DNA from 2 places in the Herbaspirillum sp. C7C8 genome. Region 2 is predicted to be linked to the other one. Evidence: predicted binding sites of a transcription regulator. Region 2 holds the regulator's gene; the other holds the start of a gene.
The links. The regulator FliA, encoded in region 2, starts transcription of late flagellar genes. The targets are predictions, from matches to a motif close to CTAAAGTTTNNNNNNNNNNNGCCGNTA.
Positions count from the first base shown of each region.

Region 1: the regulator FliA is predicted to act here: its motif matches at 1,560-1,586, upstream of motA (flagellar motor stator protein MotA).

Region 1 is NZ_JABXGG010000009.1:64,603-68,014, forward strand. It holds gene flhC (flagellar transcriptional regulator FlhC) at 4-618, shown strand; gene HWE01_RS12430 (class I SAM-dependent methyltransferase) at 717-1,511, shown strand; gene motA (flagellar motor stator protein MotA) at 1,701-2,561, shown strand; gene motB (flagellar motor protein MotB) at 2,639-3,412, shown strand, end outside.
Region 2 is NZ_JABXGG010000005.1:60,769-64,180, forward strand. It holds gene HWE01_RS08175 (MinD/ParA family ATP-binding protein) at 1-770, shown strand, start outside; gene HWE01_RS08180 (RNA polymerase sigma factor FliA) at 776-1,513, shown strand; gene HWE01_RS08185 (flagella synthesis protein FlgN) at 1,633-2,091, opposite strand; gene flgM (flagellar biosynthesis anti-sigma factor FlgM) at 2,123-2,443, opposite strand; gene flgA (flagellar basal body P-ring formation chaperone FlgA) at 2,657-3,412, opposite strand, start outside.

The DNA of each region.
Region 1 (3,412 bases), on a different contig from region 2:
ACCATGGCTAAGAAGAGCGTTGTCACAGAGGCGCAGGAAATTCAGCTGGCCATCGAACTGATCAATCTGGGGGCGCGCCTCCAGTTGCTGGAATCCGAAACTTCACTCTCGCGCGAGCGTCTGCTGAAGCTGTACAAGGAATTGAAGGGCGTCTCGCCGCCCAAGGGCATGCTGCCGTTCTCCACGGACTGGTTCATCACCTGGCAGCCCAATATCCATTCGTCGCTGTTCATCAATATCCATCGCTACCTGGTGGAGCACGCCCGCATCAATGGCATCGAAGCCGTCATGAAGGCCTACAAGCTCTACCTGGAGCAGGTTGGCTACAACGATGCCGGCGAACCCGTGCTCTCGCTGACCCGCGCCTGGACGCTGGTGCGCTTCTTCGAAAGCAAGATGCTCATGACCACGCCCTGCTGCAAGTGCAATGGCCATTTCGTCGTGCATCGCCTTGACCTGCACCAGGATTACCTGTGCGGTCTGTGCCACATGCCGTCGCGGGCCGGCAAGACCAAGAAGGCCAAGGATGCTGTCACCATGGGTCTGGCCGAGGCTGCCCTGCCGGTGGCTGCTGCCGCGCCCCTGGTCGCCACGTCGGTCCTGGCCGCTGTGGCCTGAGCCGGAGCAGGGATGTACCAATGCCTTGCTGCAGGTCTGCAGCGAGGCGGTAATGGGCCAGGGTGTTCAACCAAAAAAGAATAAGGCCGATTGCCTCGATGTCCGAACCTGAGAATCACCCCGCTGCCGGTCGCAGGCCCTGGTGGCAGGCGCCGGCGCTGCGGGCCCTGCTGCTGTTGGCGCTGGCGCTGGTCGGCGCCAATGTGCTGGATGTGCTTTTTCAGCGCGCCGGTCTTGCACCTCTTTCCCCCCTCCAGACTGCCCTGCTGCATGGCGTGATGGCCGCGCTGCTGGCGCGTCTGTGCCGCATGGCCATATGGTGGTGGCTGATCCTGCTGGTGTTCCCGGTGGCCGCATTGGGTGTGGCGCAGCTGCACGTGCCGCCGTGGGTATTCCTGGCGGTATTCCTGTTCATGCTGGTGCTGTTCTGGTCGACCTTCCGCAGCCAGGTGCCGTTCTATCCTTCCGGTCAGCGCGCCTGGGATGCGGTGGCCGGCCTGCTGCCGGAGGGGCAGCCGATCCGCTTCATGGATATCGGCAGCGGCCTGGGTGGCGCCGTGCTGGATCTGTCGCGCCGCCGCCCCGAGAGCGAATTCACCGGTATCGAGATCGCGCCCCTGCCTTGGCTGGTCAGCCGGGTGCGCGCGATGCTGGCAGGTGATCGCTGCCGTTTCGTGCGCGGCGACTACCTGCGGCTCGATTTCGGCGATTACGACGTGGTGTTCGCCTACCTGTCACCGGCGGCGATGGAGGCGCTGTGGCACAAGGCGCGCGCCGAGATGCGGCCGGGGACGCTGCTTCTGAGCTATGAGTTTCATATTCCCGGTGCTACACCTGATGTCGTGGTCGCCCCCGAGGACGGCGGCAGGGTGCTGCACGGGTGGCGCATGTGAGGGCTGGGAGCCGCGCAGGCCCTTGGCAGCGGCTGCGAGACGCGACGTATCAAGTTTGTGCCAATTCAGCCGTAAATCAAAAAGGAAGGGCGTTTTTCGGATATGTATTCCCTCATTTGCTTGATTGGAATACCTGTAATCTGATGAACGTGAAAATACACTCAACGCCACAGGGACGGGAGTAGGCACTTGTTAGTCATCATTGGATATATCGTGGTCATGGCGTCCGTCTTCGGCGGCTTTGCCATGGCAGGGGGCCACCTGGGGGCACTGTTCCAGCCAATCGAGCTGCTCATGATCGGCGGTGCTGCAGGGGGCGCTTTCCTGGTCGGTAACAACGGCAAGGCGATCAAGGCGACCCTGAAGGCCTTGCCCACCGTCTTCAAGGGCAGTGCCTATACCAAGGCGCTGTACATGGAACTGATGGCGCTGCTGTTCGAAATCCTGACCAAATCCCGCAAGGAAGGTCTGATGTCGATCGAAGGCGATATCGAAGAGCCCGAGAGCAGCCCCATCTTCAGCAAGTACCCGGGCGTGCTGGCGGACCATCACCTGATCGAATTCATGACCGATTACCTGCGTCTGATGGTCTCGGGCAACATGGATGCGTTCCAGATCGAAAACCTGATGGACAACGAAATCGAGACCCACCACCATGAGGGCGAAATTCCGGTGCACTGCATCGCCAAGCTGGGCGACGGCATGCCGGCCTTCGGTATCGTGGCAGCGGTCATGGGCGTGGTGCACACCATGGAATCGGTGGGGATCCCGCCCTCCGAGCTGGGCATGCTGATCGCGCACGCGCTGGTCGGTACCTTCCTCGGTATTCTGCTGGCCTACGGTTTCGTGGGCCCGCTCTCGAGCTTGCTGGAACAGAAGCTGCACGAATCGACCAAGATCTACCAGTGCGTGAAGGTGACCCTGCTGGCCAGCCTCAATGGCTATGCGCCGGCCCTGTCGATCGAATTCGGCCGCAAGGTCCTGTTCTCGACCGAGCGTCCGACCTTCCTCGAACTGGAAGAGCACGTCAAGCAGGCCAAGGGCAAGTAAGGCTGCCAGGCTGGTCCGGGGAGATCAGCTTGCAGGGCGATTCACACAGACATCAGTATTGAAGCAGGAGCACAGGCATGGCCGACGAAGGTCTACGTCCCATTATCGTCAAACGCATCAAGAAAGGCGGCGGGGGTCACCACGGTGGCGCCTGGAAGATTGCGTACGCCGACTTCGTGACGGCGATGATGGCCTTCTTCCTGCTCATGTGGCTGCTCGGGTCGACCGCCAAGGGGGACCTGAACGGTATTGCCGAATACTTCAAGACCCCGCTGAAGGTGGCCATGGCCGGTGGTTCCGGCAGCGGCGACGCCAACACCGTGCTGCCGGGGGGCGGCAAGGATCTGACCCGCCAGGACGGCCAGCTGCGCAAGGGTGAAAACGATGTGGTCTCGCGCAAGCAGAACCTCAAGCAGGCGCAGCAGGAGCTGGAGCGCGCCGAGCGTAGCCGCTTGGAAGAGTTGAAAGCGCGGATCGAAAAGGCCATCGATTCCAATCCGACCCTCAAGCAGTTCAAGAATCAGCTGTTGATCGACATCACCTCCGAAGGCTTGCGCATCCAGATCGTCGACGAGAAGAACCGTCCCATGTTTGCCCTGGCCAGTGCCCAGTTGCAGCCCTATACCAAGGAAATCCTGCACGAGATCGGTCGCACGCTCAACGATGTGCCCAACAAGATCAGCCTGTCCGGTCACACCGATGCCACGCCCTATTCGCAGGGGGAGAAGGGCTACAGCAACTGGGAGCTGTCGGCGGACCGCGCCAACGCCTCGCGACGCGAACTGATCATCGGCGGCATGGATGAATCGAAGGTGTTGCGGGTGGTGGGTCTGTCCTCGGCGGTGCTGCTG
Region 2 (3,412 bases):
TCTTCTCCGTCCTCGGCGAGGAAGAGAAGAGCGCCATGCTCATCAACCTGGCGGCCTCGCTGTCCCAGGCCAAGCACAGTGTGCTGGTCGTGGATGGCGACGTGGCCAGTACCGGACTGTTGACGCGCATCGGTTTGCGCCATGACGTGGCCACGCTGCAGGAGGTGGCGCGCATGGAGCGTCCCTTGATCGAGGCTACCCGTCTGCTGCCGGAAGGATTTTCGATGGCGCGCATCGCCCGCCGCAGCGTTCCTTCGGCCACCGACCCGCACGCAGGACGGCTGGCCGAGATCTTCGACAGCCTGATTGGCCAGGCCGAGATCACCCTGGTCAATGGCGTGCTGGCGCGCGACCTGTCGCTGCCGGTGCCGACCATGGAAATGGGCGAGATCGTGATCCAGGTCTCGACCACGGCCTCGTCGATCAAATCGGCCTATGTGCTCCTGAAGAGCCTGAGCGACCGTATCGGTCGCCGTCCCTTCAGTCTCATCGTCAACGATGCCACCGAAGCCGAAGCCCGCACCGTCTATGCCAACATGGCCCAGGCTGCCAGCCGCTACCTGGCGGCGCAATTGAATTTCATGGGGTCGATTCCGGCCGATGACCATATCCGCCGGGCCACCGGGCAGGGCCGGGCGGTGATGGACGTGTTTCCCTTCGCCGGGGCGGCGCTGGCGTTCCAGCGCCTCTCCAAGCGCTTTACGGCGACCCCGGACGCGACCGGCAGCAGCTACCGCATGGCCACCGACGGTGCCAGCCTGGGAGTGTGACGTGCATGTATAACGTCAAGGGAAAAAAGGGCAAGAACGATGTGCTGGAGCAGCATGCGCCGCTGGTCAGGAAGCTGGCGCATCAGCTCAAGGCCAAGCTGCCCCCCAGCGTAGAGGTGGACGACCTGATCCAGGCCGGCATGATGGGCCTGCTCGACGCCGTCAACCGCTATGAGGAAACCCATGGCGCGCAGTTTGAGACCTATGCCGTGCAGCGTATCCGTGGCGCCATGCTCGACGAACTGCGCAGCAGCGACTGGCTGCCGCGCAGCATCCGCCAGAATGCGCGCAAGGTGGAAGAGGCCATGCAGACCCTGCTGCAGCAACTGGGCCGCCAGCCGCAGGAGGCGGAAGTGGCGCAGCACATGAAGATCAGTCTGAGTGATTACCAGGCCCTGCTGACCGACTGTGGTGGCCATCAACTGATTTATTACGAGGACTTTCACGACGACGAGGGCGGTCATGAGCACTTCCTGGACCGCTATCAGACCGGCGAGGGTGAGGATGATCCGCTGCAGACCCTGATCAACGGTGGTTTCCGTGAAGCAGTGGTGGATTCCATCAAGGCCCTGCCCGAGCGTGAGCAGCTCCTCATGGCGCTGTACTACGAGCAGGAAATGAACCTCAAGGAAATCGGTGCGGTCATGGGTGTCTCCGAATCGCGCGTATGCCAGCTGCACAGCCAGGCGATTTCGCGCATGCGTTCCTATCTGCGCGAGCATTCCTGGAGCGGGGTGGCCTGAGTCCGCAGTACGACAATGAGCAGCATGCCGTATTTGCCGATGCCTCATTTGCAGACACGTTAACGACAAAGCCCGGCCATGCCGGGCTTTTTGCTGGTACCGCGCCTGAGCGGGAAGCGCTACACCACACCCAGTCGACGGCCCGAGGATTTGATGCTGTTCTGACCGTCGGGGCCATAGAAATTGCCAGTGCCGGTCTTGCCTTGCAGAATCGTGAGTGCGCTCTGGTTGATGGAGAGCTTCTTGCCGATCAGCAGGCCATTGACGCGGTTCAGTTCCTTGGCATCCTGGGCCAGTTCGAAGAGGCCGGCCCAGAGATCGCGGTCGGCCTCGCTGGCCTGTTCATTCATCCACTTCTGCATGCCGGCTTCATCTGCGCTGTAGCCCAGCGTACCCAGCAAGGCATGACGGTTGCCAGCCAGGGTGGACATTTCAGCAACGATGGCAGCTTTTTCGGAAATGATGTCGGTCAGCCCTTCCGCAGTGGCTTCGGCCAGCAGAGCCTGTTCCTGGGTCAGTTTTTCCACCAGGCGCGACATGGCAGCGTGTTCCTGGGACAGTTTGCTGGCCGGATTCATGCGAAAGATCCTCTGCAAAAACGAAAGGTGATCAGGCCGGGCGGGCGCTGATGAGGGTCTTGACGGTATCGATCAGGCCATTGGCGACCTTCTCGGGATCGATCTGGAAGGTGCCATTGGCAATGGCGGCCTTGATCTCGGCCACTTTCTTGGCGTCAAAGCTGCTGCTCTTGCTGTCGCCCTTGGTTTCCAGCGCCTGGTAGGTGCTGGACAGGCGCACGCTGTCCGAGGTGGCGGCGGTGGCAGCCGCGCTGTTGCCGGCGGCAGCGCCGCCCTGGGCGGTGGTGCGGGCTTGCGTCTGCGTCTGCTCGGTGTTGAGGGCAGCGGATTTGAGGGCGTCGTTAACGTTCACGGCAGTATTCCTTGTAGGGTGGGGGCGCAGCGCACCCGCCTGTCGTATGGATTATCGACCAGTTCTGGGCAAACTTTAACATTCCCGCACCTGAAATCAGCGCATTTCGGGTACTTTTCTTCACATTCCTGCCAGGGCGATCCGCTGCGTTCCGCCTGGGCATTGTTCTCCGGGAAATTGCTTCATATCAATAAAGAAACCGGCCTGGCCGGCTCAATAATTGATTTCCAGGATCCCGCCGGCCTTGGCAATGCCGCTGACGACCTGGCCGGTTGCCGTGCGGGCCTGGGCCATCTGGCCTTCGTTGGCATTGGTCAGGGCGCGTGCTTCGGTGGAGATCTGGAAACCCGGTCCCGTCGAAACCACCCGCACCGCCTGGCCCTGCTGCACCACGCGCTGGTTGCGGATGGCATCCAGGCGCAGGGGCGTGCCGGCGCGCAGAGACATGTTGGCCACCCGGCCGATCACTTGCGATTCTTCGGTGACGACCCCGCTGGGCAGGGTCGACATGTCACCATGGATGCGGGTGACGTCACTGGCGCTGATGGTCTGGCCCTGGGCCAGCGGTACGGCGGCGACCAGGTAATCCGAGATCACCTGGACGTTGGCGCGCAGGTAAATGGTCCAGGGGGAGGGCGCCACGCACTTGACGCCGACCGTGGTGCGGCCGAACAGGCGGCCGCCATTGGGCATGAAGGCTTGCGGTTCCAGGCAGGCCGCCAGCGTGAGGCGTGTATCGACCGGATCGATGGTGACCGTGACGCTGCCGGGCAGGCCCGAGGTCTGGCCTTTCAGGAATTCTTCCGCCACTTGTTGCAAGGCTGATAAGTCCTGCTTTTGCGCAGTATTGGGCGTAGCGGAAATATTGGCCGTGTTGGTGCTGTTGGGGCTGCTCTGGGCGTGGGCAGGTGCAAGCGTCCCCAGGCCGGCTGCCAGCAGGGCGAGGGCGGCGAAGGTGCGGCGCAGGGC